Regions from separate parts of the Melaminivora jejuensis genome, predicted to be linked through region 2. Evidence: predicted binding sites of a transcription regulator. Region 2 holds the regulator's gene; the other holds the start of a gene.

Region 1 (15,869 bases), 720 kb from region 2:
AGGCCATGAAGATCCTCAACGAGATCGAGGCCGACAAGAGCGGCACCATCACGCGCATCCTGGGGGAGAACGGCCAGGCCGTCGAATACGGCCAGCCGCTGTTCATCATCGAATAACCACAAGGCGCAACCCTCGTGCGACTGTGCCACGCCGCCTGCCCTGCGGCTGCGCACGGCCCCTGGCGCCTGGAAGACCGATATGTTTAAAAAAATCCTGGTCGCTAATCGTGGGGAGATCGCCCTGCGCATACAGCGTGCCTGCCGTGAGCTGGGCATCAAGGCCGTCATGGTCTATTCCGAGGCCGACCGCGACGCCAAGTACGTCAAGCTGGCCGACGAGGCCGTGTGCATCGGCCCGGCGCCCTCGCCGCTGTCCTACTTGAACATGCCGGCCATCATCTCGGCCGCCGAAGTCACCGACGCCGAGGCCATCCACCCCGGCTACGGCTTCCTGGCCGAGAACGCCGACTTTGCCGAGCGCGTGGAAAAAAGCGGCTTCCAGTTCATCGGCCCGACGCCCGAATCCATCCGCCTGATGGGTGACAAGGTCTCGGCCAAGCAGGCCATGCTGCGCGCCGGCGTACCCTGCGTGCCAGGCTCGGACGGTGAGCTGCCCGACGACCCGGTGCAGATCCGGCGCATCGCGCGCGGCATCGGCTACCCGGTCATCATCAAGGCTGCGGGCGGCGGCGGCGGACGCGGGATGCGCGTGGTGCATACCGAGGCGGCCCTGGTCAACGCCGTGCAGATGACCAAGGCCGAGGCCACGGCGGCCTTCGGCAACCCGGCGGTCTACATGGAGAAATTCCTGCAGAATCCGCGCCACATCGAAATCCAGGTGCTGGCCGACAAGCACAAGAACGCCGTCTATCTGGGCGAGCGCGACTGCTCCATGCAGCGGCGCCATCAGAAGGTGATCGAAGAAGCTCCGGCGCCGGGCATTCCGCGCAAGCTGATCGAGCGCATTGGCGAGCGCTGCGTGACCGCCTGCAAGAAGATCGGCTACCGGGGCGCCGGCACCTTCGAGTTCCTGTACGAAAACGGCGAGTTCTATTTCATCGAGATGAACACCCGCGTGCAGGTCGAGCACCCGGTGACCGAGTGGATCACCGGCGTGGACATCGTGCGCACGCAGATCATGGTGGCCGCCGGCGAGAAGCTGCCGTTCTCGCAGCGCCACATCCAGCTGCGCGGCCATGCCATCGAGTGCCGCATCAACGCCGAAGACCCCTACAAGTTCACGCCGTCGCCGGGGCGCATCACCAAGTGGCACGCGCCGGGCGGCCCGGGCGTGCGCGTGGACTCGCACGCCTACACCAACTACTACGTGCCGCCCAACTACGACTCCATGATCGGCAAGATCATCGTCCACGGCGACACGCGCGAGCAGGCGCTGGCGCGGATGCGCACGGCGCTGCTGGAAACCGTGGTCGAGGGCATCAGCACCAACGTGCCGCTGCACTGCGAGCTGATGGTGGACGCCAGCTTCGTCGCCGGCGGCACCAACATCCACTACCTGGAAGAGTGGCTGGCGCAGAGGAAGCGTTGAGGGCGGGTTGTGCGTTGTGCGCCAGCCTTTCCATTGCCCCTGATTTCCTCCCGATGACCCTGAAAAGAACGCTGCCATGTACGAGCTGACCCTGCTGTGCCCCGAGGAGCGCGTCGATGCCGTGAGCGAGGCCTTCGATGCGCTCGATGCCCTGAGCGTCTCGGTCGAGGATGCCGACGCGCAGACCGAGGCCGAACAGGCGCTGTTTGGCGAGCCTGGTATGCCGGCACCGCGCCAGGCCTGGAACAAGAGCCGGGTGACGGCGCTGTTTGCCACGCACGCGGCGGCTGACGAGGCGGCGCAATTGCTGGCGCCGCAGGATTTCTTTGCCGGCTGCGAGGTCGCCGGCATCGCCGAGCTGCCCGAGCAGGACTGGGTGCGGCTGACGCAGTCGCAGTTCGAGCCGGTGCAGATCACGCCCGAGTTCTGGATCGTGCCGAGCTGGCATGAGCCGCCCGCCGGCGCGCTGCAGACCATCCGGCTCGACCCCGGCATGGCGTTCGGCACCGGCACGCACCCGACCACGCGCATGTGCCTGCGCTGGATCGCGCGCCAGGGCGCGGCAGGCGCCGGGGCGCTGGGGCGGGTGCTGGACTACGGCTGCGGCTCGGGCATTCTGGCCATCGGCGCGGCCAAGTTTGGCGCTGCGCCGATCGACGCCGTGGACATCGACCCGGCTGCCGTGCAGGCCACGCTGGACAACGCCCAGGCCAACGAGGTGCAACTTGCCGCCGGCCTGCCTGAACAGGCCCAGGGCGCGTATCGCACGGTGCTGGCCAACATCCTGGCCACGCCGCTCAAGGTGCTGGCGCCGCTGCTGTGTACGCACGTGGCGCCGGGCGGGCATCTGGTGCTGGCCGGCATCCTGGAGCGCCAGGCCGAAGAGCTGCAGCAGGCCTACGCGCCCTGGCTGCAACTGGCCGTGGCCGACAGCGAGGACGGCTGGATTCTGATGGTGGCGCAGCGCCCCTGAGCGTCGGCGTCGGCAGCCGGCGCGCCGCCTAGAATTGCCGCCTCATGAGCCAGACCACCCGCTGCCCGCACTGCGCCACCACCTTTCGCGTGGTCGCGGATCAGCTGCGCATCGGTGGCGGCTGGGTGCGCTGCGGGCACTGCAAGCAGGTGTTCGACGCCACCGAGCACCTGCAAATCCGCGTGCCGGCACCGACACCAGCCGCCGAATCGCCGCCAGGCCTGGCGCCATCCTCGCCGCCTCCTGTGCCCCCACCCTTTCTGCTGGCCGAACACCAGCCGGCAGGGCAGCCGGCGCCAGCGCCTGGGCTCAGGCCCGAGCCGGAACCTGAGCCTGAGCCTGAGCCGGAACCTGAGCCGGAACCCCTGCCCGAGCCAGTCCCAGAACCCGAGCTGGAGCCGGAGCCGAAGCCAGTCCCAGAACCCGAACCTGAACCCGAACCTGAAGCAGAGCCGGAACCCGAACCTGAACCGCAAGCGCCTCTGGCCGAGCCGCTTCAGACTGCGGCCCTGCCCCCGCCCTCGGGGCCCGAGTCCAGGCCGGCGCCGATGGCTGAACCTGAGCCCAGCTTTGTGCGCGCCGCGCGCCGCAACGCCTTCTGGCGCCACCCGGCCATGCGCGGTCTGCTGACGCTGCTGGCGCTGGCGCTGGCGGCGCTGCTGATGCTGCAGATTGCCCTGCAGCATCGCGATGCCCTGGCTGCGCGCTACCCGGCGGCGCGTGCCGTGCTGGAGCCACTGTGCCAGCGATGGGGTTGCACCCTGCAGGCACCGCGCGAGCTGGCGGCGGTGGTCATCGACAGCTCGTCGTTCGTCGCCACCGACGCTGCAGCCGGGCGCTACGAGTTGCGTTTTGCCCTGAAGAACAGCGCGGGCCACGCCGTGGCCATGCCCCTGGTCGAGCTGACCCTGACCGACGCACGCGACGATGTAGTGCTGCGCCGGGTGCTCGATCCGCAGCGCGAGCTGGGCGCTGCGCCCGCGCTGGCCGCTCGCTCGGACTGGGGGGTGCGCACACCCGTCGAGCTGGCCGGCGTGCCGACGGTGGCCGGCTACCGCGTGCTGGCCTTTTATCCATGACGCCCGGCCAGCCGGCCCGGCTGCTCGTGCGCCTTTCCTTCGCTTCCCCACCCTGACTCTTTGGACACTCCACGACATGGCAGCACTGATTTGCGGCTCCCTGGCCTTTGACACCATCATGACCTTCGAGGGTCGCTTCGCCGCGCAGATCCTGCCCGAGCAGCTGCACATCCTGAACGTGTCCTTTCTCGTGCCCACGCTGCGGCGCGACTTCGGCGGCTGCGCCGGCAACATCGCCTACAGCCTGAAGCTGCTGGGCGGCGCGCCGCTGCCCGTGGCCATGCTGGGCAGCGATGGCGGCGACTATCTGCAGCGCCTGCGCGATCTGGGCATCGACACGCGCCACGTCGGCCAGGCCGGCGACAGCTACACCGCCCAGGCCATGATCATGACCGACATGGACAACAACCAGATCACCGCCTTCCACCCCGGCGCCATGACGCACGCCCACCGCACGCGCATCGAGGCCAGCGCGGAGGCCGCCATCGGCATCATTGCCCCGGACGGGCGCCAGGCCATGCTGGAGCACGCCGCGCAGTTCGCCAGCGCCGGCATTCCCTTCGTGTTCGACCCCGGCCAGGGCCTGCCCATGTTCGACGGCCAGGAGCTGCGCCAGTTCATCGAGCAGGCGGATTGGGTCACCGTCAACGACTACGAGGGCAAGATGCTGTGCGAGCGCACCGGCTGGAGCCTGGCGGACATCTCGGCGCGCGTGCGTGGCCTGGTGGTCACGCTGGGAGGCGAGGGCTGCGAGGTCTGGGAGGGCGGCGCGCGCACCCTGGTCGAGCCTGTGGCCCCGGTGCAGGTGGTCGATCCGACGGGCTGTGGTGACGCCTGGCGCGGCGGTCTGCTCTACGGGCTGGAGCGCGGCTGGCCGCTGGCGCGCTGTGCGCAACTGGGCAACCGCCTGGGCGCGCTGAAGATCGCCCGGCGCGGGCCGCAGAACTACCGCCTGGATTTCGCCCCCGAGGCGCTGTGAGGGCAGGCCGGAACGGCCTTGCACCAGGGGGCGCCGACCATTTGCTAGTGGGTTTTTTGCTACTTAAATAATAGCTGTCAGCGCTTGCCAAATAAGGGTTGGAGCCTGATTTCATGCTCAAGCCGCCAGCCATGAAAAACCCGGCAGGGCTGCCGGGCTGGACATCAGGCCTAGCCAGGCTGTCAGGGCTTCTCGCCCAGCGGGAAGGGCCAGGCGGCGTGCGGGCTGATTTCGGTGCGGGCCACAGGGATGGCTGGCGCTGCTGCCGGCTTGGCGGCCTTCCGGGCAGGCGCTGCCTTTTTGGCGGCGGGGGCCGCAGCATCGGCCTGCGCCGTGCTGGTTTTCCTGGCGGGCGCTGCAGTCTTTTGCTTGGCCGTCGCTGCTGCCTTTTTGGCGGGCGCTGCGCTCTCCTGCGCCGGGGCTGTTGCCTTCTTGGCCGGCGCAGCGGCTTTCTTTGCCGGTGCCTTGGCGGCGGGGGCCGGCGCCGCCTTTTCGGCTACTGCAGTGGCGGCCTTCTTGGCTGGTGCGCCAGCCTTCTTGTCGGCGGCTGGTGCGGCGGCCTTGGACTTTGCCGCAGGAGCTGCTGCCTTGGGGGCCTCCTGGGCCGGCTGTGCTGCCGCAGTGGCTTGCTTTGCCGCAGCCTTCTTCGCGACGGTCTTGGCTGCCGGAGCTGCGGCTTGCTGGGCCGGTGCGGCGGCCTTCTGGGCGCTAGTGGACTTGGCGCTGGCGGTCTTGCTGGCTGCCTTCTTGGCGACCGGTGCCGGCGCGCTCACTGGTGTGGCCAGCTCGGCGGCGGCGCTGGCGGCCTTTTTCGCGGGGGCCGCAGCGGTTTTGGCGGTTTTGGCGGCTTTGGCAGGGGTCTTGGCGGGGGCGGTTTTTTTCGCAGTTGCCATCATTTTCTCCTTCGGGTCGGTTAGCTGAAAGCACCCGGCGCCAGTGTCGGGCGGGTGCGCGAGTGAAATCCCATGCCGGCTGCCTGCTGACCTGATGCCTGCCCCTGCACCGCTTCAGTCCCAGGACAGCGCGCCGCCGGTCTGGTACTCGATGACGCGGGTTTCGAAGAAGTTGCGCTCCTTCTTGAGGTCGATCATCTCGCTCATCCAGGGGAAGGGGTTTTCCTCGTTCGGAAACAGCGCCTCCAGGCCGATCTGCGTGGCCCGGCGGTTGGCGATGTAGCGCAGATAGCCCTTGAACATCGCGGCATTCATGCCCAGCACGCCGCGCGGCATGGTGTCCTCGGCGTAGCGGTATTCGAGCTCCACGGCCTCATGGAACAGGGCGGTGATCTCGTCCTTGAACTGCGCCGTCCACAGCTGGGGGTTTTCCAGCTTCAGCTGGTTGATCAGGTCGATGCCGAAGTTGCAGTGCATGGACTCGTCGCGCAGGATGTACTGGTACTGCTCGGCCGCGCCGACCATCTTGTTCTGCCGGCCCAGGGCGAGGATCTGCGTGAAGCCGACGTAGAAGAACAGCCCTTCCATCAGGCAGGCGAAGACGATCAGGCTTTTGAGCAGCGTCTGGTCGGCCTCGGGTGTGCCGGTCTTGAAGGCCGGATCCATGATGGCGTCGATGAAGGGGATCAAGAACTGATCCTTGTCGCGAATCGACGCAATCTCGTTGTAGGCGTTGAAGATCTCGCCTTCATCGAGGCCCAGCGACTCGACGATGTACTGGTAGGCGTGCGTGTGGATGGCTTCCTCGAAGGCCTGGCGCAGCAGGAACTGGCGGCACTCGGGGGCGGTGATGTGGCGATACGTGCCCAGCACGATGTTGTTGGCCGCCAGGCTGTCGGCAGTGACGAAAAAGCCCAGGTTGCGGCGGACGATGCGCCGCTCGTCCTCGGTCAGCCCATGCGGGTCTTTCCACAGGGCGATGTCGCGCGTCATGTTGATTTCCTGCGGCATCCAGTGGTTGGCGCAGGTGGCCAGGTACTTTTCCCAGGCCCATTTGTACTTGAAGGGCACCAGCTGGTTGACGTCGGTCTTGCCGTTGATGATGCGCTTGTCAACGGCGCTGACGCGGCCGCTGGCGGTGCTGGCCACGGAGGCCGGGCTGGAAGGCGTGCGCGGCGGCTGCAGGGGGCCGCCATGCTGGCCTTCCTGCGGAATGTGTTGCGAGGGGGTTGTGACTTCGTCGTCCCAGGTAAGCATGGCTCGTCCAGTGCGTGGATTATGGAAGCAGTGCTTCAAAAAGGAAAGCATCGAAGCGTTGTGCGGCGCTGTTTTGTTGCGTATGCACCTGCCCAGTACGGCTTCGGCGCGGCTTCGATGCGGCGGGTGGTGATGGCGGCTGCGGCCTTTACTGGCAGGCCTCGCAGCCGGGGTCGTCGATGGCGCAGAACTTCACGTCGGTAGCCGCCGCGCTGGCGGCCAGCGCTCCGGCGTCGGCCTCGCTGGGCACGGCATTGAGCTGGCGCTTGTTCACCGTGCTCATCTCGACGTGCGTGGCGCTTTGCGTGCGCAGGTAGTAGGTGGTCTTCAGGCCGCGCAGCCAGGCCAGCTTGTAGGTCTCGTCGAGCTTCTTGCCCGAGGCGCCGGCCATGTAGATGTTCAGGCTCTGCGCCTGGTCGATCCACTTCTGGCGGCGTGCGGCGGCCTCGACCAGCCAGGTCGGCTCGACCTCGAAGGCCGTGGCGTAGAGCTGCCTGATGTCCTGCGGCACCCGGTCGATGGCCGCCAGCGAACCCTTGAAGTGCTTGAGATCCATGACCATCACGTCGTCCCACAGGCCCAGGCGCTTCAGGTCGCGCACCAGGTACTGGTTGATGACGGTGAACTCGCCCGACAGATTGGACTTGACCGACAGGTTGCCGAATGACGGCTCGATGGAGGCGTCCACGCCGACGATGTTGGAGATCGTCGCCGTGGGCGCGATCGCCACGCAGTTGGAGTTGCGCATCCCGTGGCGGGCGATGTGCGCACGCAGGGCGTCCCAGTCCAGGCGCGTGCTGCGATCGACCTCGACATGGCCGCCGCGCTCGCGCGCCAGCAGATCGAGCGAGTCCAGTGGCAAGATGCCCTGCGACCAAAGCGAGCCTGCGTACGTCTCGTAGCAGCCGCGCTCGCGCGCCAGCTCGCTGGAGGCCTGGTAGGCGTAGTAGCAGATGGCCTCCATGGATTCGTCGGCGAACTGCACGGCGGCATCGCTGGCGTAGGGCAGGCGCAACTCGTACAGCGCATCCTGAAAGCCCATCAGGCCCAGGCCCACCGGGCGGTGGCGCAGGTTGGCGTTGCGCGCCTTGTCCACGGCGTAGTAGTTGATGTCGATCACGTTGTCGAGCATCCGCATGGCGGTGGTGACGGTGCGGCGCAGCTTGTCGTGGTCGATCTGGCCATCCCTGAGGTGCTGCGCCAGGTTGATCGAGCCCAGGTTGCACACTGCCGTCTCGCTGTCGCTGGTGTTGAGCGTGATCTCGGTACACAGATTGCTCGAATGCACCACGCCCACATGCTGCTGCGGGCTGCGGATGTTGCACGGATCTTTGAAGGTGATCCACGGGTGGCCGGTCTCGAACAGCATGGACAGCATCTTGCGCCACAGGTCGATGGCCGGCACGCGCTTGGACAGCCGGATCTCGCCGCTGTCGGCGCGGGCTTCGCAGGCGAGGTAGGCGCGCTCGAAGGCCTGGCCATACAGGTCATGCAGCTCGGGCACGTCCGAGGGCGAGAACAGCGTCCACTGGCCCTTGTCCAGCACGCGCTTCATGAACAGATCCGGGATCCAGTTGGCGGTGTTCATGTCGTGCGTGCGCCGGCGGTCATCACCGGTGTTCTTGCGCAGCTCCAGGAACTCCTCGATATCGAGGTGCCAGGTCTCCAGATAGGCGCAGACGGCGCCCTTGCGTTTGCCGCCGTTGTGCGCCAGTCCTGCGTGGGTCATGTAGCTGGGGTCGCCCTCGACCTTCAAGTCCACCACGAAAGGAAGCGGCCGGATGGCTCGGACGCCCCGCACCCGGGTGAAGACGCAGCCGTCGTGCTCAATCCAGTTGCGCTTGGTCAATGGTCGGGCGCCGACCAGTGCTGCGACTTCGGGCACTGCCGGAATGCGCAGATCCCAGGCCCTGACCGTCGCATTGAAACTGATGGTGCTGCCATCGGCACGCTGGCCTTGGTGGCACTGTGCCTGCTCACGGTACTGCCCGGACGTGGGCACACCCAGGCGCAGCAACTGGTAGCGCAGGCCCTGCACCAGCGGCTCGGATGTGCTGGTGAAATAAATCTCCTTGCCCCGGCTGACGCCGCCGTCGGTTTCCAGCAGTCCCTGCACCAGGGCCAGCGTCTGGGCGCGTGGCAGGTGTGACAAGCGTGGGGCGATGCGCTTGCGACCCTGGGCATCGTAGAGGTCGGTGCGTTCGAAGGGCAGGTGCGGGGCGCCGCTGCCACGCACCAGACGCCCGGTGGAGGCCTCGCGCGCAACACCGCAGCCTACCGCCCAGTGCAGCTGGGCGTAGGTCTCGCCCCGTGTGGTTTCCCAGAAATGGATGCCGCGCTGCTCCAGATAGTGGCGCACGAAGGTCAAATGGGTGTCGCATGTGGGATTGCCCGAGACACCCCACTGGTCTTCATCGATGCTCATATGGCCATCGCCCAGCAGGATGCCGTACAGGCGTGCGTCATCCTGACTCAAACCGGTCACCGGCACCACTTCGGTCGGCACGACCTGGGCGATATAGTCGCCGCGCGCCAGCTCACCGGCGTCGCACCATTGCGGCGCGACCTTGCCGCTGTCCAGCCAGCGCAGGGTGCGCGCGTTGCTTTGCTCCATCGGCACCCCTCGAATAGCCCACAACGGGTGGCCCGCCGTGACTTGCAAGGGTTGCAGCGCGTGCTTGACGGTGACCTCCACCATGGGATCGGTCTGGTTGTAGACCATCTGTTGCAGTACCTCGCGGTACTCGCCGCGCTGGCCCAGCACCAGGTCGCCGGGCTTGACCTCGCGGATCGGTTTGGGGCCATCGGCTGTCAGCAGCAGTGTGTCCGGGGCAAAGCACTGATTGACCGCGACCGCCGTGTCGTTGACCACCTTCAGAAACGGCACCACGCCCTGCGACTCGCCATTCGTGCCCTTGATGCGCGCGCCCAGCGCGCGCACGCGCGTCCAGTCGTTGCCCAGGCCGCCGGCGAACTTGGACAGCAGGGCGTTTTCCTTGATGGCTTCGTAGATGCCCTCCAGGTCGTCGGGCACGGTGGTCAGATAACACGACGACAGCTGCGAGCGCAGCGTGCCGCTGTTGAACAGCGTGGGCGTGCTGCTCATGAAATCGAACGACGAGAGCAGCTCGTAGAACTCGATGGCGCGGGCGTTGCGATCGTCCTCGCGCAGCGCCAGGCCCATGGCCACGCGCATGAAGAACGACTGCGGCAGCTCGATGCGCGTCCTGGCGATGTGCAGGAAGTAGCGGTCGTACAGCGTCTGCAGGCCAAGGTAGTCGAACTGCAGGTCGCGCTCGGGCCTGAGCGCTGCGGCCAGGCGCTCCAGATCAAAATCCAGCAGCTCAGGATTGAGCAGCTCATGCTCCACGCCGCGCTGCACGAACAGCGCAAAGTGCGCCGCATAGGCCGTGCCCATCTCCGCCGGCGCCACGTCGCGGCCCAGCACCTCGCGCACGATGGTATGCAGCAGCAGCCGCGCCGTGGCGTAGGTGTAGCCGGGGTCTTTCTCGATCAGCGTGCGCGCGGCCAGGATGCAGGCGCGGTGGACTTCGCCCATGGACACGCCGTCGTACAGGTTGCGCAGCGTCTCGGCAGCGATCGGCGCGGCCTGCACCTCGCTGCCCAGGCCGGCGCAGGCCGATTCGATCAGTGCCTGCAGGCGCAGCACGTCCAGCTCCACGCGCTGGCCGCCGTCCTGCACAAACAGCGCCGGCAGCTGCGGCATGAGCTGCGCGCGCTTTTGGGCGCGCTCCTGGGCGCGGCGCTCGCGGTACAGCACGTAGGCGCGCGCCACGTCGTGGTGGCCGCCGCGCATCAGGCCGAGTTCCACCTGATCCTGCACGTCCTCGATGTGGAAGGTGCCGCCCGCCGGGCGCGAGCGCACCAGCGCGCGCACCACGCCCTGGGTCAGCTCCTCGACCAGCTCGCGCACGCTGGCCGAGGCCGCGCCCTGCGCGCCGCGCACGGCCAGGAAGGCCTTCATCAGCGCCACGGCGATCTTCTGCGACTCGAACGCCACGACGGCGCCATTGCGCCGCACGATCTGCCACTGGGCCAGCGCTGCGCCAGCCGGGGCAGCGTCTGCGGGAATCGCTGCCGGCCGCACGGAGGCGGCGGGCTCGGAAACGGAAAGCAAAGAAGAATCTTGCATGGTCATGACCTTTCGGATGGGGGATGCGCGCTGCGCTGCGGCTGGGCCTCGTGAGCGCTGGTCAGAGGCGGGATTTCAATCAGATACACCACATATAGTGGATTTTTGTGTGTCAAACACTATGGGTAGTGTATCGCCTGGGCAAGCTATCCAAGCCGAAAGCGCCCGCAAAGCGCCTTCGTCCGACAGTGCAGGGGCTGGCGCAGTGCGGCCCGCCAAGCGGGGCAATGGGCGGCTATGGATAGTAAAAATATGGCCAAAAAGGCCTCCAGGCCTTGTCTGGCAAGCGCTGACAGCTATCTTTTTTGCGAGCGCTGCAGACCTGGCGGGAAGGTGATGCCCGAGCCGGCCAGCGCACCCGAGAGCTGCGCCCAGTCGAAGCCGGCGCCCGGGTCGCCCTTGCGCTGCGGGGCGATGTGCTCGTGCCCGGCGATCCAGGCGATGGGGTAGCGCTGCAGCAAGGCCGCGCACAGCGCCTGCAGCGTGGCGTATTGCGCCGGCTCGAAGGCCAGGCCCTCCAGACCCTCCAGCTCGATGCCGATGGCGTCATCGTTGCAGGCGTCCCGGCCCCGGTAGTGCGAGCGCCCGGCGTGCCAGGCGCGCTGGTCGGCGCTGACGAACTGCCACAGCGCGCCGCCGCGCTCGATGAAGAAGTGGCTGGACACGCGCAAGCCGCGGATCTGCCCAAAATACGGGTGCGCGTCCCAGTCGAGCTGGTTGGTGAACAGCTGCTGCACCTGCGCGCCGCCGTACTGGCCCGGAGGCAGGCTGATGGAGTGCAGCACGAGCAGATCGACCGCCGCGCCGGCGGGCCGCTGGTCGCAGTTGGGCGAGGGCAGGCGGCGTGCGCCGCGCAGCCAGCCGCCGCGCCCCCAGGACAGCCGCCGGGCTGCGGCTTCAGGTCTCGGGCGCGTCATCGGCGGCCTCGCCGCTTTGCGGCAGCGGGATGCTCAGGCGGTCGATGCGGTAGCGGATCTGGCGCAGGCTGATACCCAGGCGCGCTGCCGTGGCCGTGCGGTTGTAGTTGCAGGCCTGCAGGGCGCGGATCAGGATGTCGCGCTCTTGTTGATCCAGCCAGCCTTGCAGATCGCTGGGCAGGGCATCGGGCGCTCCGGTTGGACTGCCGGGCGTCACCGGGGGCGCCAAGGGCACCGGGGCCGAAGGGCTGGCCTGTGGCGCAGGCCGGACTGGCGCCGCCGCCGGGCCGGCCACTGCAGCGGGCAGTTCGATGTCCAGCTGCAGCGCCGTGCCATCGCTCAAGGCCACGGCGCGGTGCAGCAGGTTTTCCAGCTCGCGCACATTGCCCGTGAGCGGGTGGCGCGCCAGTTGCGCCAGCGCCGCCTCGGACAGCGGCGGCACGGCCAGGCCGCTTTCCTGGGCGATGCGCGCCAGCAGGTGCGCGCACAGGGCAGGCAGGTCTTCGCGGCGCTCGCGCAGCGGCGGGATCAGGAGCTCGATGACGTTGAGCCGGTAGTACAGATCCTGGCGAAAGCGCCCGTCCTGCACGTCGGCGGCCAGGTCGCGGTGCGTGGCGCTCAGGATGCGCACATCGACGCTCTCCTCCTGCGTCGAACCCAGGGCGCGCACGCTGCGCTCCTGGATGGCGCGCAGCAGCTTGGACTGCATGGGCAGGGGCAGGTCGCCGATCTCATCCAGGAACAGCGTGCCGCCGCGCGCTGCCTGGAAGTAGCCCTCGCGGTCGTGGCTGGCGCCGGTGTAGGAACCCTTGCGCGCGCCAAAGAACTCGGCCTCCAGCAGGTTTTCAGGGATGGCGCCGCAGTTGACGGCCACCAGCGGGCCGGCGGCGCGCTGGCTGCTGGCGTGCAGGGCGCGCGCCACCAGCTCCTTGCCGGTGCCCGATTCGCCCCGGATCAGCACCGGCGCCATGCTGCGCGCCACCCGGGCGATGCGCTGCTTGACGGCCTGCATGGGTGCGGACTCGCCGATCAGCGGCCCCAGGGCGTCGCTGGCGGCCTCGCCCGGCCCGGCCCGGCCCGCCCGCCCGGCGCGCTGCGGCACCGGCACGCCGCCCATGCCCTGCACGGCAGAGGCCACGACGGCGCGGAACTGCTTGAGATCGACCGGCTTGGTCAGGTAGTCGAAGGCGCCGGTGCGCAGCGCCTCGACGGCGTTCTCCGCCGAGCCGTAGGCCGTCATGACCACGCAGCGCTCGGGGCGCTGCTGCTCGCGCAACTGCTGCAGCAAATCCATGCCGAAGCCGTCGGGCAGGCGCATGTCGGTGATCACGGCATCGAAGCCGTGTTGCGCCAGCTGCGCACGCGCCTCGGCTACGGTGGCGGCAGTCTCCACGCGGTAGCCCTCGCGCAGCAGCGTTAGTTCGTACAGCGTGCGCAGGTCGGGCTCGTCATCGACCACGAGGATGGAAGCGGCTGGGTCTGTCATGCGGCTGGATTGTCGGTCGTTGCGATGTCGGCCCGAAACAGCACGGTGAAGGCGTTGCCGGCGACTTCGCCGCGCGCCAGCTGGCGGCTGCTGCGCTGGTAGCCGATGCTGGCGCCGTGGCGCTGGCACAGCTCGCGGCAGATGTACAGGCCCAGGCCGCTGGAGCGGCTCTCCGACGAAAAAAACGGCTCGAACAGGTGGCGCTCGACGCTGGGCTCCAGAGGCGCGCCGTCGCTCCAGACCTGCAGGCCGGGCCGCCCGCTGGGCGACACGCGCGTGGCCAGGCACAGCGAGTCGGGATGCGCGCCGCAGTAGCGCAGGGCGTTGTCGAGCAAGTTGGTCAGCACCCGGCGCAGATGCTCGGGGTCGAAGGCGACCTGCGCCTGGGGCGCCTGCAGGGCGAGCAGCACCTGGCGCCGGGCCGGCTCCTGCGCCTGCCAGTCGCGGCAGATCTGCTGCACGCTGGCGTCCAGCGGCACCGGCTCTGCCGGCGCCGGGTGGCCACTGTGCTGCACGCGGGCGATGTCCAGCACGTCCTCGGTGATGCGCGCCAGGCGCTGGGCGTTCTGGCGCACGATGGCGCTCAGGCGTCTTTGCCCCGGCTCTTGCAACTCCTCGTCGAGCAGTTGGTTGGCCTGCGAGATGGCCGCCAGCGGGTTGCGGATCTCGTGCGCCACGGCAGCCGACATGCGGCCCATGGCGGCGAGTTTTTCCGTGCGCAGGCGCGCTTCCATCTCGCGCAGGTCGTGCAGGAACAGCACGCACAGCGGCTCGCCGTCGGCAAAAGCGCTGGCCGCGCGCGTGTGCGTGGGCCAGCAGCGCACGCGCAGGGCAATGGGCGGCTGGCCCTCCTGGGCGACGTTCACGTCCAGCGTCTGCGGCTGCTGCAGGGCCAGGGTTTCGCGCGCCAGGCGCAGCAGCGGCTGCCACGGGCCGTCCGCCGCCAGGGCAAAGGGCACGGCGCCGGCTTGCATCTGCAGCAGCAGCAGGGCCGCCGGATTGGCCAGGCGCACCAGGCCGCCGGCGTCCAGCACCAGCACGCCATCGCCCACGTGCTGCATGACCAGGGCGCTCACGGCGCGCTGGGTGCGCGCATCGATCTGGCTCAGGCGGGCGGCCTTTTGCTCGCTGATCAGGCGCGCCGCCAGCTGGTGCGTGAGGTAGGCAACGATGAAGTAGCCGGTGCCGGTGAGGGCCGCCTGCAGGGTCTGGGCAGCGCTGTCGCCGCCGCCTTGCCGCACGGCCCAGGCCAGCAGCAGCAGCGTCGCCCCGGCAGCCGTGCCCAGCGCCAGGGTCAGCGTGCCCAGCACCGAGGCCAGCAGCAGCGGCAGGCCGAACAGGGGCGTGAAGTTCATGTTGCCCGCCGGCTGCAGTGTCTGCAGCAGGCCGATGAGCAGCATGTCCACGCCGACCGAGGGCAGCCAGTGCAGGCCTGGCTGCGGTGCCGGCGGCTTGCGCGCGCCCAGCGCGCGCAGCAGCACCGTGGCAGCGAAATAGCTCACGCTGGCCGCCAGCAGCCAGGGCGAGGAGGCCTGGCCGACAGCAGCGCCCAGCATCAGCAGCACCAGCAGGGCCAGCGCCACCATGATGCGCCCGGTCAGGAAGCCGTGCCACAGGCGCAGGAAGGACAGGTCGTCGGGCGCACGCGGGGACGCCAGCAGCGCGGCCTTGACAGTCGGCATCGGCCTAGGCCCTTGCGGCTGCGCCAGCGCTCATGCGTCGCGCCCCTGGCGCCGGTGCGCCTCGCAGCAGTAGCTGTGCCCGTCGTGGCTCAGCGCCTGCGACTGGGGCAGGTGGACGCCGCAGCGGGCGCAGCGCACCATCGGCTCGGGCAGGCTGGCCTGGGGCGCGCCGCGCGGGCCAGCCGGGGGGCGCGGCATCCGGCGCTGCCCATTGCGCCACAGGGCATAGACCACGGCGATCACCGCCGCCAGCAGCAGGTACTTCATCATCCGGCGCGCCCCAGCAGCACTTCCATGACGAAACGCGAGCCGGCGTAGGCCAGCAGCAGCAGCGCCGCGCCGGCATACAGCACGCGCGCCGCCCGGGCGCCGCGCCAGCCAAAGCGCGCCCGGCCCAGCAGCAGCACGGCAAAAGTCAGCCAGGCCAGCAGCGAGAACACCGCCTTGTGATCCCAGCGCCAGGCCTGGCCATAGAGCGCCTCGCCAAACAGCCAGCCCGCCACCAGCGTGGCCGACAGCAGCAGGAAGCCGGCGGCGACGAAGCGCAAGGTGAGGCGCTCCAGCGTCAGCAGCGGCAGCGCCGTGGACGAGGTGACGGCCTGGCGGATCTGGCGCTCGGCGCGCCCCATCAGCCAGGCGTGGATCACGGCGGCGGCAAACAGTCCATAGCAGGCCACGCCCAGCGTCAGGTGCAGCGCCAGCCAGGGCGAGGCCGAGACCGGCAGCGCCCGGCCCGGAAACAGCGCCGCCAGCAGCACGGCGGCAGCGCCCAGGCCGCCCAGCGCGGCACGCGCGCGCATCTGCGGAAACAGTTGGTGCTCGACGGCGTAGATGGTCAGCACCAGCCAGGCCGTCATGGACAGCGCCGGCGCAAAGCCGAAGTGCGGCGTGCTGCCCATCAG
Region 2 (15,869 bases):
GGCGTGGGCAAGGCCGGCAGCGTGTAGCGCGTGCCATTCAGGATGGAGCGGATGACGCGGTGTACCAGCAGATCGGGGTAGCGGCGAATGGGACTGGTGAAATGCGTATAGGCATCAAACGCCAGGCCGAAGTGGCCGCTGTTGCTGGGCGTGTAGATGGCCTGCTGCATGGAGCGCAGCAGCATGGTGTGGATCTGCTGGGCGTCCGGGCGATCCTTGGTGGCTTCGGCGATGGACTGGAAGTCGCCAGGCCGGGGCTCGTCGCCCAGTGTCATGCCCACGCCCATAGCCTTGAGATAGCCGCGCAGGATTTCCAGTTTTTCCGGCGTCGGGCCTTCGTGGACACGGTACAGGCCGGCGCGCTTGCCTTCGCCGATGAAGTCGGCGCTGCAGACATTGGCAGCCAGCATGGCCTCCTCGATCAAGCGGTGCGCCTCGGTACGCACGCGCGGCACGATTCTGTCGATACGGCCGTTGTCGTCGCAGATGATCTGCGTCTCCACGGTCTCGAAGTCCACTGCACCACGCGCATGGCGCGCCGCCAGCAGGGCGCGATAGACATCGTGCAGGTTCAACAGATCAGGCACGCGCTCCTGGTGGCGCGCAGCCTCCGGCCCGCGGGTATTGCCCAGGATGGCTGCCACGTCGGTATAGGTAAAGCGTGCATGACTGCACATGACTGCCGGGTAGAACTGGTAGGCATGGATCTCGCCCTTGGCCGTGATCAGCATGTCGCAGACCATGCTCAGGCGATCGACATGGGGGTTGAGCGAGCACAGGCCGTTGGAGAGCTTCTCCGGCAGCATGGGAATCACGCGGCGCGGGAAATACACGCTGGTGGCGCGGTCATAGGCGTCCACGTCGATGGCGCTGCCGGTTTCCACATAGTGGCTGACGTCGGCAATCGCCACCAGCAGGCGCCAGCCCTTGCTGCGGCCCACGCGGGCCGGCTCGCAATAGACGGCATCGTCGAAGTCGCGCGCATCCTCGCCATCGATGGTGACCAGTGGGATATCCCTCAGATCGACACGCTGGCGCCTGTCCTGCGCGCGCACCTTGTCGGGCAATGCCTTGGCCTGAGCCAGGGCGGCTTCGGAGAATTCATGCGGCACGCCATATTTGCGCACTGCAATCTCGACCTCCATGCCCGGGTCATCGACTTCGCCCAGCACCTCGATCACCCGACCCACCGGCTGGCCGTAAAGCGCAGGCGGCTCGGTCAACTGCACCACGACCACCTGCCCGACCTTGGCCGAGCCGGTGGCACCCTTGGGGATCAGCACATCCTGGCCATAGCGCTTGTCCTCGGGCGCGACCAGCCAGACGCCGCTTTCCTGCAGTAGCCGCCCAATGATGGGCTGCGGTGCCCGCTCGACGATCTCCAGCACGCGCCCCTCGGGCCGGCCACGCCTGTCGTGGCGCACCACGCGCACGCGCACCCTGTCCTTGTGCAACACGGCGCGCATCTCGTTGGGCGGCAGATAGATGTCCTGACCACCGCCATCGGGCAACACGAAGCCATGACCATCACGGTGGCCCTGGACGCTTCCCTCGATCTCGTCGGAAGAAATTTGAGCAGCCGCTGTGCCCGGGTGTTTTTTTTGGTTGTACAATCTCGTTCTTTCCTGAAATGCCCAGGTGGCGGAATTGGTAGACGCACTAGTTTCAGGTACTAGCGCTGAGAGGCGTGGAGGTTCGAGTCCTCTCCTGGGCACCAAGTTTAACGAGAACCCACCCGGGTCTTGACAGCAAAAGCCGCTTTCTTCGCAAAGCGGCTTTTTTGTTTCCTGCACCCGCAGGAAAGTGCTGGAAAGCGGGCTTGCCGCTGCCGAAAAGCGGCAAGCCGAATGGCAAGGAGTTTTTTTGCCGTGAGCTGGAAATTTTCCAAAAAACCAAAAAAAACAGCTTATACTTGCGGCTTCCCTGAAATGCCCAGGTGGCGGAATTGGTAGACGCACTAGTTTCAGGTACTAGCGCTGAGAGGCGTGGAGGTTCGAGTCCTCTCCTGGGCACCAAGACAAGCGAAAGCCGCTGATGATTCAATCATCAGCGGCTTTTTTGCTTTATTTTGCTTCTCCCTGCGCCGGCAAGGCGGCGCCAAGCCAGCCTGCCACACATCAGAAAACGTTGCCGGCGCAGGGCCCTGTGCGCCGGCAACGCCCGTGGACGGCCTGTCTGGGCAGGCCTGGCGTTCGCATTACTTGCGCAGCAAGACCTTGAGTGCCTGCTGCAGGCGGCGCGCCTGCGCCTCGTCACTGGCACTGGACAGCACGCGGGCAGCGTCCTGCTCCCAGGTCTGCTGCGGCGACGGATCGTTGCGGCGCGTCAGCAGCTGCAGCTGCAGGGCGCGACGCGCAGCGATCTGCTCCGCCGGAGTCGGCACCTCGGCAGCAATCTCCAGGCGCAGCAGTGCCTCGGCAGCGTCGCCGGCAGCCGGGGACGACAAAGCCTGGGCCCAGGCAGAACGTCCACTGGACGACACCTTGCCGCCCAGCTCCTGCGCGCCCGGCATCTGCGCTGCATCGCGGCTCTTCCAGGCGGTCATGAGCTGCGTCAGTGCCTCGCCGTGGGCCTGGGCAGCGAGCTTGCGCAACGTGGTCTGCGCCTGCTCCAGAGCCTCGCGCTGGGCGCGAAAAGCCGTGTCGCCCAGACGAGGGGCGCGCGGCGCAAAGGCACCGCCATCGCGCCCGCCGTCGCGGCCACGTCCGCGCTCCCAGCTGCCATCGCGCGCGCCACGCGCACCGTCACTGCCGCGTCTGTCGCCAAACCGGCCCCGGGGCTCCGGTGCGGGTGTGGCCGGCTTGCGTGCCTGGGGCCGGTCATCGCCGCGCACAGCCACAACCGGGCGGGCAGGAGCAGCCGCAGGGGCGGGAGCCGCTTCTGCATCAGCCCCCAACTCTGCCGCAGCAGCCTGGCCAACTCCTGAATCAATAGCTGCCTGCGCTTGCTGGGAGCCAGTTTCAGGCACTTTTGCCTCTGCATCCTGGCCAGGCTGGGCTTTCAATGCCGCATCCAGGGCCGCCATGGCCTCGCGGATCTTCTGGGCATCGCCCTGGGCATTGGCAGCTTCCAACGCCTTGGACGCCTCCAGCACCGCAAGGTCGCGGGCGCCGAGCTGGGCTGTGTCGCGCTCGCGCGCTGCACTCTTGCGCGAGAAGGCCTCGTCGATAGGCTTGCGGAAAGCATCCCACAGCTTCTGTTCCTGCCGGCGATCGAGCGGCACGGCCTGCGCCTCGGCCTGCCAGCGCTGCTGCAGCGCCTTGATGGCGTCGATGCGCAGTTGCGGCGCGCCGCCCAGGGCCGCAGCCTCGTCGATCATGGCGTGGCGCTGCGCCAGGCTGGCCTTTTGCGCGGCCGCCAGGGGCGCGCCAGCGTCGGCCAGCGCCTGCTTCCACAGCGGCTGCAGCTCGGCAAAGACTTTCTCGCTCACGTGGCCACCCAGGCGCCAGCGCTCGCCGAACTGGTGCAGCGCGCGGCTGGCGCCCTTCCAGTCGGGCGTAGCGGCCTCGGCCTGCTGCGCCGCCCAGGCCTTGAGCTCGTCAATCAATGCCAGACGCTGCGCACGGTGCTGGGCGCTTTCGCTGCGTACCTTGTCCAGCCAGGCCTCGACCACCTTGTGCGCGTTGTTGCAGGCCTCGTCGAAGCGCTTCCACAGGGCATGGTTGGCCGGCGCGCCCTGGTCGGCCTGTTTCCACTGCTCGCGCAGCTGGCGCAAGGTTTCCTGCATCTTGCGCCCGCCCAGCGCCTGGCCTTCGGGGCGGTTGGCCAGACCCTCGGCGCGCGCCACCAGCTCCTCGCGCACCTGATCGGCGCTCCAGCGCTGCCAGCCTTCGAGTTCGCCCGCCGCCACCAGGGCGGCATGAACCCTGTGCTCTAACTCGCCATCGATCAGCTTGCCGTGTACCTTGAGCACGGCACGCAGCGCCGTGGCCGCGCCGGCGCTGGCCTTGCCGTGGCCTTGCGCGGTTTCTTCTTCGAGCCGGGCGAGCGCCTGCTGCACGGCCTGGCGGGCGGCTTCGCGCTGGGCCGGATCGACCTTGGGGCGCGGTGGGGCAGAGGCAGTGCGCGCCTGCTCCTTTTCCGCCTCGGTGGGCTCACCACGCGCCTGGCGCAACTCATCGGCCCAGACCGGCACGGGCGGCAGCGGCGCATTGGCATCCTGGGCGGCAGCAACAGTCTGCTGCAAGGCCTGCTGGAAAGCCTCCCAGACGACCAGCAGCTGCGTGCGCGAGGACTCGAGCTGCGCCGGAAAGCGCGGCTCCACGCTGGGCCAGGCGGCATCGCCCGACAGCTCCTCGGCCTGCGCCTGCCAGCGCTGCACGTCGGCGCTGAGCAGGGGCAGCGCCTCCTGGGCGCTGGCCCAGGGTTTGGTGGACAGCACCTCGATGCGCTGCGCCAGCAAGACTGCTGCCTCGCGCTGCACCTGCACGCGGTGCTGCAGGTCTTCGATGGTCTTGATGCGCTCGGCCAATTGGCTTTTAAGCGATGACAGCGGCTCGCGTGACAGCGGCGCACCGGCCTTGGCGGCGTCGCGCTGCCAAGCCATGGCGTCGGCGATGTTGACCCGGGGTGCGGCCAGCAATGCCTCGGCCTTGCCGGCCCATTCGGCGGCAATGGCTTCCTGGGCCTGGGCGCGGCGGATTTCATCGAGCCGCTCGCGCACGGCGCGCGCCGCGCCCTTGTCGCGTGCGCTCAATTCCTTGAAGACTTCCTGCAGGCGCTCTGCAGGCGGGTTGCTGGTCAGCCACTCACGGATGCGCGCGGCGCGCTCACCCGAGGTTGCTGCCGAAAAGGCGCCACCCGTCAGGGAGTCGAGCGGATGCGGCTCGCTGGCCTTGCCCTGCGGCGCAGGAGTCTCGGGGACGTCGGACATGTTGTTGCGGGAGGAAGAAGGAAACATGGTTCTGGCAGGAGATGAGGGCTCGACACTGCCGTTCAACAGACAGAACGCCGGCGTGCTCGAGAAGAAGAGGACTGGGCAAGCGGCTTGCTGCACGCTGCTCATGGGTTGCTATTTTGGCCCGGTTTTGCTGGCAGACCGATAGCGCCCCTGTCGGCCAGGGCCACAGGCAAGGACAGGAGGTGCCGCCGCCACCTTGCTCACGGGCAGTCAGGCAGCTGCGGCGCAGCCACCTTCCTCGACTCTTCTCTTATATATATGTGTATCTGCTGCCCCATGCCCGCCTTGGGCACACAGGCCTGTACTCAGGATGGGCGGGAGCCACGGAGCCGGGGAGCCACGGAGCGGGCAGGACAGATGCAAAAAGCCCGGTGGAGGGAGTCCTGCCACCGGGCCTGACGGCGGACGCAAAGTCCAGTTGCCGTCGTTTTTTTGCACATGCGGAGGATTCTGTCCGCTGTGCGGAGGCAAGGGATTGCCTCCTTGAAACGCCCGGCTCAGGCCGGACGAATGCAAGGCTAGCAAGAGCCGCCCCACAAGGCAAGAGCAGCGTAGATCAAGCCCATCCGCAGGATGGGGCATGTCAGCCGTCAACCCTTCGAGGAGTCCTCGCCAGTCAATTTCCTGGTATCAAAAACAGTCTTTATATTCTTTATTTGTCTCAAAAACATTATTATTAGTGTTGACTGTGAATTTTGAGCGCTTCTAGAATCCGCCTGTCTCACGTACTGCCTCGTACAAACCCTTAGGTCGTCAGGATCGACCACTGCCGGTTCCGGCTTCGACAGTCCGCAAGTTTCCGCTGCGCCGCGCGCACGGCACGGACTCCAAGACAACCCACTACGGGCATGGATGCCCGGCCCGCAAGCAAGTTTTCCAGTCGGCTGCACGCCCAGGTGCGGCCCTGCCTTGCCGGGACGTTTTTTTTGCAAGAAGGATGAGCCATGACTGCGTCAGGAAAAATGACCGCCAGCGTTCGCACCTTTGTCACCAATGTCATCAACGGCTTCGTCAAGGTCACGCACAGCAGCTTTGCCCTGCTGGGCCTGGCCGTGGCTTTTGCCGCCATCGCCCTGCTGGCGCGGCCCGAACTGCGCCAGGCCGGCGAGCAGCGCTTGATGGGCTGGCTGCAGGCGCGCCAGCCCGTGGTGGCCCAGCTCGAAGCCGCCCCCGAGCCCGAACTGGTGCCCCCTGCCAACCGCCCCATCGCCATCAACCCCAAGGAGCTGCCGCGCGAACAGGCCGCTGTGGCCTACTGGCTGAGCAAAAAATACCGCGTGGCGCCCGAGCCGATCGCCGCCCTGGTCACCGAAGCCTATGACATTGGCGCCCGCGCCAAGCTCGACCCCATGCTGCTGCTGGCCATCGTGGCCATCGAGTCCAGCTTCAACCCGTTCGCACAAAGCGCGGTCGGCGCCCAGGGCCTGATGCAGGTGATGACGCGCGTGCATACCGACAAATACCAGGAAGTCGGTGGCCATCTGGCAGCCTTCAATCCGCTGGTCAACCTGCGGGTCGGCGCCAAGGTGCTGCAGGAGTGCATCGCCCGTGCCGGCTCCCTCGAAGGGGGCTGCGCTACTACGTCGGCGCCGCCAATCTGCCCCATGACGGCGGCTACGCGGCCAAGGTGCTGGCCGAGCATTTCCGTCTGCGCCAGGTCGCTGGCAGCCGCGCGGCAGCGGCGCCGGCAGGCAAGCCGGTGCTGTCCACCAAGGCGCCCGCCGATACCAGCGGCACACCCTCGGCCACCCTGCCCGCCGACAGCGACAAGGTGGCCCTGCTGGCCGGTGCCTGAGCGCGCCTGCCACTCCTTTCAGCCTTGCCCTGGCCGGCCCTGCCGCTGGGCTACACTCGCCGGGCACGCGACTGGCGATAGGCGCGGCCCCTGGACTCCAGGGTGCCGCCGCTGACGTGGAAATGCCGCAGGAAGGCCCCAAGAAGGGCGCAGTTCCTGCCAACCACTGGGAAGCGTGCCGCGCCAGGCGCAGCGATGATGCCCTGCCGCGATCCGTCGTTCGCCTGGGCAGCCCTTGGCTCCACAAGGGCCACACGTTCACCGCAACGCCACCATGTACCAACGCAACATCCTTGTCGAACAAACCGACCCCGAGGTGTGGGCCGCCATCCAGGCCGAAGACCGCCGCCAGGAAGAACACATCGAGCTGATCGCCAGCGAGAACTACGCCTCGCCCGCCGTCATGGCCGCGCAGGGCTCGCAGCTGACCAACAAGTACGCCGAGGGCTACCCCGGCCGCCGCTACTACGGCGGCTGCGAGAACGTCGATGTCATTGAGCAGCTGGCCATCGACCGCATCAAGGAGCTGTTCGGCGCCGAAGCCGCCAACGTGCAGCCCAACTCCGGCTCGCAGGCCAACCAGGCGGTGCTGATGGCCTTTGCCAAGCCCGGCGACACCATCCTGGGCATGAGCCTGGCCGAGGGCGGCCACCTCACGCACGGCATGGCGCTGAACATGAGCGGCAAGTGGTTCAACGTCGTCTCCTACGGCCTGGACGCCAAGGAGGAGATCGACTACGAGGCGATGGAAGCCAAGGCGCGCGAGCACAAGCCGAAGATCATCATCGCCGGCGCCTCGGCCTACGCCCTGCGCATCGACTTCGAGCGCTTTGCAAAGATCGCCAGGGAAGTCGGCGCCATCTTCTGGGTGGACATCGCCCACTATGCCGGCCTGGTGGTGGCAGGCGAATACCCCAACCCCGTGCCGTTTGCCGACGTGGTGACCTCGACCACGCACAAGAGCCTGCGCGGCCCGCGTGGCGGCATCATCCTCATGAAGGCCGAGCACGAGAAGGCGCTGAACTCGGCCATCTTCCCCGGCCTGCAGGGTGGCCCGCTGGAGCACGTCATCGCCGCCAAGGCCGTGGCCTTCAAGGAGGCACTGGCGCCCGAGTTCAAGGCCTACCAGCAGCAGGTGGTGAAGAACGCCCGCGTGTTTGCCGAAACCCTGATCGAGCGCGGCCTGCGCATCGTCAGCGGCCGCACGGAAAGCCACGTCATGCTGGTGGATCTGCGCGCCAAGGGCATCACCGGCAAGGATGCCGAGGCCGCTCTGGGCAAAGCTCACATCACCATCAACAAGAACGCCATCCCCAACGACCCGGAAAAGCCCATGGTGACCAGCGGCATCCGCGTGGGCACGCCGGCCATCACCACGCGCGGCTTCAAGGAAGAGGAAACGCGCATCACCGCCAACTTGCTGGCCGACGTGCTGGAGAACCCGCACGACGAGGCGCACCTGGCCGCCGTGCGCGAGAAGGTACACCAACTCACCAGCCGCTTCCCGGTCTATCGCTGACCGGCCCGGGCGCTTTCTTCCACAGCCAGGCCGGCCATGAAGTGCCCTTTCTGCAGCCACCCGGACACGCAGGTCGCCGAGACCCGCGTGTCCGAGGACGGCGCCCTGGTGCGCCGGCGCCGGCGCTGCGCCGCTTGCGACAAGCGTTTCACGACCTACGAGCGGCCCGAGGTCAACTTTCCGGCCATCGTGAAAAAGGATGGCCGGCGCGTCGAGTACGACCGCGCCAAGCTGCTGGCCTCCTTCAAGCTGGCGCTGCGCAAGCGCCCCGTGAGCACCGTGCAGATCGACAGCGCCATCGAGCGCATCGAGGAAAAGCTGTTGCACCTGGGCCAGCGCGAACTGCTGTCCAGCGCCCTGGGCGAGCTGGTCATGCGTGAGCTGCAAAAGCTCGACCAGGTGGCCTACGTGCGCTTTGCCAGCGTCTATCGCAGCTTCGAGCACGTGGATGAATTCCGCGCGCTCGTCGATGAAGTACGCCAGTGAAGCGCATTTTGCTACTTTTTATATAGCTGTCAGCGCTTATTGGGCAAGGGTTTGAATGTGATTTGACCTTCAAACCCTTTTTTGTCCGCCTGGCGCCTACCAGCCCTCCGGCCCTTGCCGGCCCCGCCGCTGGGACTTGACCTCGGCACGCCGGCTCTTGGCCTGCAGGCGGCGCTGCTGCGAGGCCAGCGTGGGGCGCGTGGGGCGTCGCTCCCTGGGCGCATGGGCCACGCTGTCCACCAGCACCTGCAGCCGCTGCAGGGCAGCGTGCCGGTTGGCCTCCTGCGTGCGGTATTGCTGCGCCTTGAGGATCAGCACGCCGTCCCGGGTGATGCGCCCGTCGGGCAAGGCCAGCAGGCGCTGCTTGACCTCGTCGGGCAGCGACGAGGCCGGGATGTCGAAGCGCAGATGCACGGCGCTGCTGACCTTGTTGACGTTCTGCCCCCCTGCCCCTGGGCGCGCACGGCGCTCAGGCTGACTTCGGCCAGATCCACCGGCAGCAGCGGCGCGCGGCGCGGCAGGGGTGCCGCACTCATGGCCTGGCGCCTCGCTGCAGGGCCAGCAGCAGGGCCTGGTGAAAGGCCTGCGGGCGCTCGAACTGCACCCAGTGGCCGGCATCCTGGATCAGCGCCAACCCCCGGAAGTCCGGCGCAGCGGCGGCATAGGCGGTCTCCAGCTCCGTAATCCATTGCCGGTACAGGGCATCGCACTGGCCGTAGATGGCGTGGACTGGGCAGGCCACCTGCCCCAGCAGCCGCGCCAGCGCATCACTGGCCGCAGCGCGCCGACGCGGCAGGCGGTCGCGCTGCACGTTGGCGGTGTGCAGCTGCAGGGCCAGGCCACCGTCGGCGTCGATCAGCGCAGGGTCGGCCAGCATCAGCTCGGCCAGGTTGTGCCGATGCACCGCTTCGTGCTGCGCAGGCGGCAGGTGGCGCCAGCCGCGCAGGGTGAACTGGCGCTGCGGCGCCACGCCCATGGCCGGCGCGCCCACCAGCACCAATTGCCGCGCCAGACTGCCATGCCCGGCCAGCAGCGCCGCAGCCACCAGGGCGCCGAAGGAAAAGCCCACCAGATCGCAGGCCAGCCCGCCGAACAACTGCTGCAGCGCCTGCGCCAGCGGCCCGGCCATGGCCTGCGCCCCGCCAATGCCGGCAGGCGGCAGGGCCGAGTCGCCAAAGCCGGGCAGATCCGCCGCCCAGACGCTGCGCCCGGCAGCGGTGAGCGCCTCGATGTTGCGCACCCAGTGCGTCCAGCTGCCGCTGCCGCCGTGCAGCAGCACCAGCGGCGCAAGGGATGGCAGGGGGGACAGTGGGAGGAGCGGCGCCGAAGCACCGCCCTGCTGCGCCGGCCCCGCCTCCCAGACATGCCAGACCATCATGCCGCTGCCGCAGGGCAGTTCGATGCGGCGCGCCTGCTGCGCCAGCCGTGCCAGGGCAGGATGGACGCGGGCAGGATCGGGATGCGCTGGCAGCATCACCACTGCGCCACGGCGTCGATGGCAAGCTGATAGCCCTGCACGCCAAAACCGCACAGCACGGCACGTGCCGCTGCCGACAGATAGGAGTGGTGGCGAAACGCCTCGCGCGCGTGGACGTTGCTGATGTGCAGCTCCACCAGCGGCACGCCCGTGCCCTTGACGGCATCGAGCAGCGCCACGCTGGTATGCGTATAGGCACCGGCATTGAAGATCAGCGCCGCCAGTTGCTGCTGCGCGTGCAGCCGCCCGGCCTCGTGTACCCAGTCCACCAGCTCGCCCTCGTGGTTGCTCTGGCGAAAGACCAGTTGCAGGCTGTGGCGCTGGCAAGCTGTGCGGCACAGCTCCTGCACATCGGCCAGGGTGTGCGCGCCGTAGATCTGCGGCTCGCGCGTGCCCAGCAGGTTCAGGTTGGGGCCATTGAGGACGAAGACGGTCTTGCCGGGATTCGAGGTCATGCAGAAAAAAGGAAGAAAAGGAAAGGCTGGGCAGGACGGACGCAGGCCAGGGGCTGGCGGCCATTATCCCGGGCCGGTGCGCCAACAGAAACGGCCCGCTGCATGGCGGGCCGTTTCCGTGGGGGCAGGAGTCTGCGCGGCCAGGCCTGCCGGCAGCAGCCGGCCTCAACGCCAGTTGCGATGGCCGCCACCGTGGTGATTGCCGCGCCCGTGATGCACCGGAGGCCGGTAGTGGTGGGGGCGCGGCGCGTAATAGACCGGCGGCGGAGCGTAATACACCGGAGCCGGCGCCCGGTACACCGGCGGGGCGTAATAGACCGGCGGTGGCGGCGTGTAATAGACCGGCGGGGTGTAGTACGAATACGAGGGCGCATTGCTGGCCCCGACCACCACGCCGGGCACGCCGACGCCGACACTCCAATAGACATCGCTGCGCGCCTGGGCAGCGCCTGCGCCGGCCAGCAGCGCCAGTGTCACTGCGGCCATGGCCCAGCGGGAACGAAAGCGGCTTGCGGTCATGACAACTCTCCTTTGGGTGGCGGCGCAACCCGCACCAGCCACCATGAAAACGAACGATCTGCCGGACACAACGCGCGAGATGCCCGAAAGGATGGCAATACTGTGCAGGATTGTTGTTTCGGGACGTAGGTTCCCCGGTCACGGCATGTAACCATGCCGCAGCCAGCTGCGGTTGCCGCAACTGGCGGCAGATACCGGCATGTTGCCGGGCCTTGTGTGCCGCTTCCCTAAAATCCCCGTCCATGAGCACACCTCCCGACAACGACACCGCCCACAAGCCCAGCAACTTCCTGCGCCAGATCATCGAGAGCGATCTGGAGCGCGGCACGCACGCCCAGCGCCTGTGGGGCGGCAGCCCCGGCGACGCGCAGCACCACCTGCAGGGCAGCGTGGACACGGCGCGCATCCGCACGCGCTTTCCGCCCGAGCCCAATGGCTATCTGCACGTCGGCCACGCCAAGAGCATCTGCGTCAACTTCGGCCTGGCGCGCTCCTTTGCCGGCACCTGCCACCTGCGCTTCGATGACACCAACCCGGAAAAGGAAGAGCAGGAATACGTGGACGGCATCATCGACGCCGTGCGCTGGCTGGGCTTCGACTGGAAGGATGCCGACGGCCACGAGAACCTGTACTGGGCCAGCAACTACTTCGATTTCATGTACCGCGCCGCCGAGTACCTGATACAGCAGGGCCTGGCCTACGTGGACGAGCAGACGCCCGAGGAAATGCGCGCCAGTCGGGGCGACTTCACCCGCCCGGGCACGGACAGCCCGTATCGCGATCGCAGCGTGGCCGAGAACCTGGCGCGTTTTCGCGAGATGCGGGATGGCAAGCTGCCTGACGGCGCCGCCGTGCTGCGTGCCAAGATCGACATGGCCAGCCCCAACATCAACCTGCGCGACCCGGCGATCTACCGCATCAAGCACGCCGAGCACCACAACACCGGCAGCCAGTGGTGCATCTACCCGATGTACACCTTCGCCCACCCCATCGAGGACGCGCTGGAGCACATCACCCACTCGATCTGCACGCTGGAATTCGAGGATCAGCGCCCGTTCTACGACTGGCTGCTCGACCACCTGAGGGAAGGCGGCCTGATCGCCGCGCCGCAGCCGCGCCAGTACGAATTCGCCCGGCTGAACCTGACCTACGTCGTCACCAGCAAGAGAAAACTCAAGCACCTGGTGGACAGCGGCACATTGACCGGCTGGGACGACCCACGTATGCCCACCATCGTCGGCCTGCGCCGGCGCGGCTTCACGCCCGAGGCCATCCGCGACTTCTGCGAGCGCATCGGCATCACCAAGGACTACGCCTGGATCGACTACGCCCTGCTGGAGGCCTGCCTGCGCGATGACCTGGAAGCGCGCGCGCCCCGCGCCATGGTGGTGCTAGAGCCGCTCAAGCTGGAGCTGACCAACTGGGCCGAGGTCTTCGGCAGCCCCGGGCACCTGGAGCACTGCGAGCTGCCCGCCCTGCCCCACGCCCGCGCGGGCCAAGAAGTGCCGCTGCGCCGCTTCACCCTGGGGCGCGAGGTCTGGATCGAGCGCGAGGACTTCGCCGAAGTGCCGCCCAAGGGCTACAAGCGCCTGTACCCTGGCAATCGCGTGCGCCTCAAGGGCGGCTACGTCATCGAATGCACGGGCTGCGAGAAGGACGAGGCCGGCAACGTCACCCGCGTGCTGGCGACAGTGGTGCCGGACACCAAGAGCGGCACACCCGGTGCCGACAGCGTCAAGGTCAAGGCCGCCATCACCTGGGTCGGCGCGCAGGACGCGCTGGCCGCCGAGGTGCGGCTGTACGACCGCCTGTTCACCGACGCCCAGCCCGACGCCGGCGGCAAGGACTACCTGGCGCTGCTCAACCCGGACAGCCTGAAGGTCGTCACCGCCTGGGTCGAGCCATCGCTGGCCGGCGCCCAGCCCGACGACAAGTTCCAGTTCGAGCGCTTTGGCTACTTCGTGGCCGACCGGCACGATCACAGCGCCGCGCGCCCGGTCTTCAACCGCATCACCGGTTTGAAGGATTCCTGGGGCAAATAGTCCTATGCAGCAGGCCGGGCGGCCGCCCTCTTGCGCCTTCTTGCACCCTCTTTGCTGGAGGCAAAGCCGCCCGTTTCCTACCTGTCGCCCGGTACAGGTCGGTTACGGTCATCGCGTCTATTTTTTGTCTTGGAGAATTCCACCCATGTTCTACGCACCCATCAAGGCCCTTTCCGCGTTGGGCCTGGCCGCTGCTTTGGCGGCCTGCGCCGGCAATCCCGCCGAGCCGACCGCCACCGCCCCGGCGACCGCTTCTGAGCGCAGCGCGCAACTCATGCAGTCCGCCCCGCCGCCGATCCCCCCTTCCGTGCTGGCGCTGGTCGGCCATGAGTGGGAGCTGGTCGCCATGAGCGATGCCCAGGGCAACACCGACACCCGCTGGCGCCAGGCCGGCCACGCCGCACCGCAACTGCTGTTTGCCAGCGGCCGCCTCAGCGTGCGCAACCTGTGCAACGTCATCAACAGCGGCTACATGATCCAGGGCAACAACATGCTGTTCGTGCCCGGCGCGGTCACCAAGCGCGCCTGCCCCGAGGCCGGCCTGATGGAGCTGGAGCAGCGCATGGGCCTGTACCTGTCGGGCAGCACCAGCTACGAAGTGCGCAACAACGCCGGCGGTCCGCCGCTGCTGGTGCTGCACTTCAGCGACGGCAGCCGCTGGGAGCTGACCGGCACACCCACAGCGCAAACCAAATACGGCGGCCCAGGCGAGCGCGTGTTCCTGGAGGTGGCGCCTGAGCGCATGGCCTGCAGCCACGGCGCGGCTGCCAACGCCCAGTGCCTGAAGGTGCGCGAAGTGCGTTTTGCCGACAACGGCGTGCGCCAAAGCGCCGGCGCCTGGCAGCCGCTGCATGGCGAGATCGAGGGCTACACCCACCAGCCGGGCGTGCGCAACGTGCTGCGCCTCAACCGCTTCGAGCGCCCGCAGCCCGTGCCTGCCGACGCCTCGGCCCAGGTCTATGTGCTGGACATGGTGGTCGAGACCGAGCAGGTGCGCTGAGCGTTCGGCGCTGGGCGCTGGGCGAGCACAGCCACAGACCACCCAACGCACAGCCTCCCACAAAAAAAGGGTTTGAGGGTCAAATCACCCTCAAGCCCTTGTCCAGCAAGCGTTGACAGCTATTATTTCAATAGCTTATCAAGACCTACAAAGCATCAATTGGCCGCTGTCAATGCGCCGCACTGCGTCAGGCGCTCGGCCACCAGCAGCTTGGCCATGTCGGCCTGGCTCATGATGCCCAGGTCTTCGGCGATCTGGGCGATCGGCTTGCCCGAGGCCATCGCCGCCTTGACGATGGAGGCCGATTTTTCGTAGCCGATCAGCGGATTGAGCGCCGTCACCAGCGTGACCGAGGCGGCGATGCGCTCGCCCAGCAGGTCGTGGTTGGCGACGATGCCCTCCACGCAGTTGACCTGCAGCGTGTGGCAGGCCTGGCTGAGGTGGCGCAGGCTCTTGTGCAGCGCCCAGGCGATCAGCGGCTCGAAGGCGTTGAGCTGCAATTGGCCAGCCTCGGCCGCCATGGTGATGGCGACATCGTTGCCGATGACTTCGAAGCACACCTGGTTCATGACTTCCGGGATCACCGGATTGACCTTGCCCGGCATGATGGACGAGCCGGCCTGGCGCGCCGGCAGCTTGATGTCGCACACACCGGCCTGCGGGCCTGACGACAGCAGGCGCAGGTCGTTGCTGATCTTGGACAGCTTGGCGGCGATGCGCTTGAGCACGCCCGAGATATCGACGAAGGCGCCAGTGTCGGCGGTGGCGGCAATCAGGTTGCCCGCCGCCTTGACCGGAACGCCGGACAGCTCGGCCAGCCGGGGCGTGACCGCATCGACATAGCCCACCGGCGCATTGATGCCGGTGCCAATCGCCGTGCCGCCCATGTTGATCTCGCACATCAGGCTGGCCGAATCGCGCAGGCGGCGCTCATCGTCGGCAATCATGCTGGCGAAAGCCTCGAACTCCTGGCCCAGCGTCATGGGCACGGCATCCTGCAACTGGGTGCGGGCGATCTTCAGGATGGGGGCGAACTCGCGCGCCTTGGCCTCGAAGGCGCCGCGCAGGCTGGCCAGCGACGCCAGCAGCGTCTGGATGCCGAACCAGGTGGCCATCTTGACCGCCGTCGGATAGGTGTCGTTGGTGCTTTGCGAGGCGTTGACGTGGTCGTTGGGGTGGATCACGTCGTAGCGGCCACGCTCCAGGCCCAGATGCTCCAGCGCGCGGTTGGCGATGACCTCGTTGGCGTTCATGTTGGTCGAGGTGCCGGCACCGCCCTGGATCACGTCGGTCACGAACTGCTCGTGCAGCTGGCCGGCGATCAGGTCGTCGCAGGCGCGCGAGATGGCGTCGGCCTGCTGCTGGTTCAGTGCGCCCAGTTGCAAGTTGGCCTGGGCGGCGGCCTTCTTGACGAAGGCGAAGGCGCGGATCAGCTCGGGCATCTGCGCCACGCTGTGGCCAGTGATGGGGAAGTTCTCCACGGCGCGCGCCGTGTGTACGCCCCAGTAGGCGTCGGGCGGGATGGTCTTGGAGCCGAGGAAGTCCTGTTCTTGGCGCATGGTCGAAAAATTCAGCGGTTGAAGATGATGAAGCGGCAAGCCGGGCCGCTGCGCCACTAGGCCAGGGGGCCGGGCGCCAGCGGACGCCAGCGGAAAATGTTTCAGGCATGGCAGCAG

What was found. The regulator NrdR, encoded in region 2, represses ribonucleotide reductase genes. The targets are predictions, from matches to a motif close to CACNANATNTNGTG.
Region 1: IDM45_RS17655 (ribonucleoside-diphosphate reductase subunit alpha) is a predicted target of NrdR. The motif match lies at 10,969-10,982, and genes of this name have one in related genera.

Annotation. Positions count from the first base shown of each region.
Region 1 covers NZ_JACWIJ010000002.1:2,259,417-2,275,285, reverse strand. The annotation lists gene accB (acetyl-CoA carboxylase biotin carboxyl carrier protein) at 1-116, shown strand, start outside; gene accC (acetyl-CoA carboxylase biotin carboxylase subunit) at 199-1,548, shown strand; gene prmA (50S ribosomal protein L11 methyltransferase) at 1,625-2,521, shown strand; partial or broken gene IDM45_RS17955 (zinc-ribbon domain-containing protein) at 2,566-2,670, shown strand; gene IDM45_RS17660 (DUF3426 domain-containing protein) at 3,070-3,600, shown strand; gene IDM45_RS10770 (carbohydrate kinase family protein) at 3,677-4,579, shown strand; gene IDM45_RS10765 (histone H1) at 4,762-5,472, opposite strand; gene IDM45_RS10760 (ribonucleotide-diphosphate reductase subunit beta) at 5,587-6,729, opposite strand; gene IDM45_RS17655 (ribonucleoside-diphosphate reductase subunit alpha) at 6,878-10,882, opposite strand; gene ampD (1,6-anhydro-N-acetylmuramyl-L-alanine amidase AmpD) at 11,179-11,799, opposite strand; gene IDM45_RS10735 (sigma-54-dependent transcriptional regulator) at 11,780-13,285, opposite strand; gene IDM45_RS10730 (sensor histidine kinase) at 13,282-14,967, opposite strand; gene IDM45_RS10725 (PP0621 family protein) at 14,998-15,237, opposite strand; partial or broken gene IDM45_RS10720 (cytochrome C assembly family protein) at 15,234-15,869, opposite strand, start outside.
Region 2 covers NZ_JACWIJ010000002.1:1,534,734-1,550,602, forward strand. The annotation lists partial or broken gene rnr (ribonuclease R) at 1-1,613, opposite strand, end outside; tRNA gene IDM45_RS07380 (tRNA-Leu) at 1,633-1,717, shown strand; tRNA gene IDM45_RS07385 (tRNA-Leu) at 1,931-2,015, shown strand; gene IDM45_RS07390 (DUF349 domain-containing protein) at 2,198-4,873, opposite strand; partial or broken gene IDM45_RS07395 (transglycosylase SLT domain-containing protein) at 5,845-6,695, shown strand; gene glyA (serine hydroxymethyltransferase) at 6,970-8,214, shown strand; gene nrdR (transcriptional regulator NrdR) at 8,251-8,700, shown strand; partial or broken gene arfB (alternative ribosome rescue aminoacyl-tRNA hydrolase ArfB) at 8,797-9,236, opposite strand; gene IDM45_RS07415 (alpha/beta fold hydrolase) at 9,233-10,174, opposite strand; gene aroQ (type II 3-dehydroquinate dehydratase) at 10,174-10,632, opposite strand; gene IDM45_RS07425 (hypothetical protein) at 10,798-11,151, opposite strand; gene IDM45_RS07430 (glutamine--tRNA ligase/YqeY domain fusion protein) at 11,394-13,193, shown strand; gene IDM45_RS07435 (META and DUF4377 domain-containing protein) at 13,339-14,193, shown strand; gene IDM45_RS07440 (aspartate ammonia-lyase) at 14,349-15,752, opposite strand.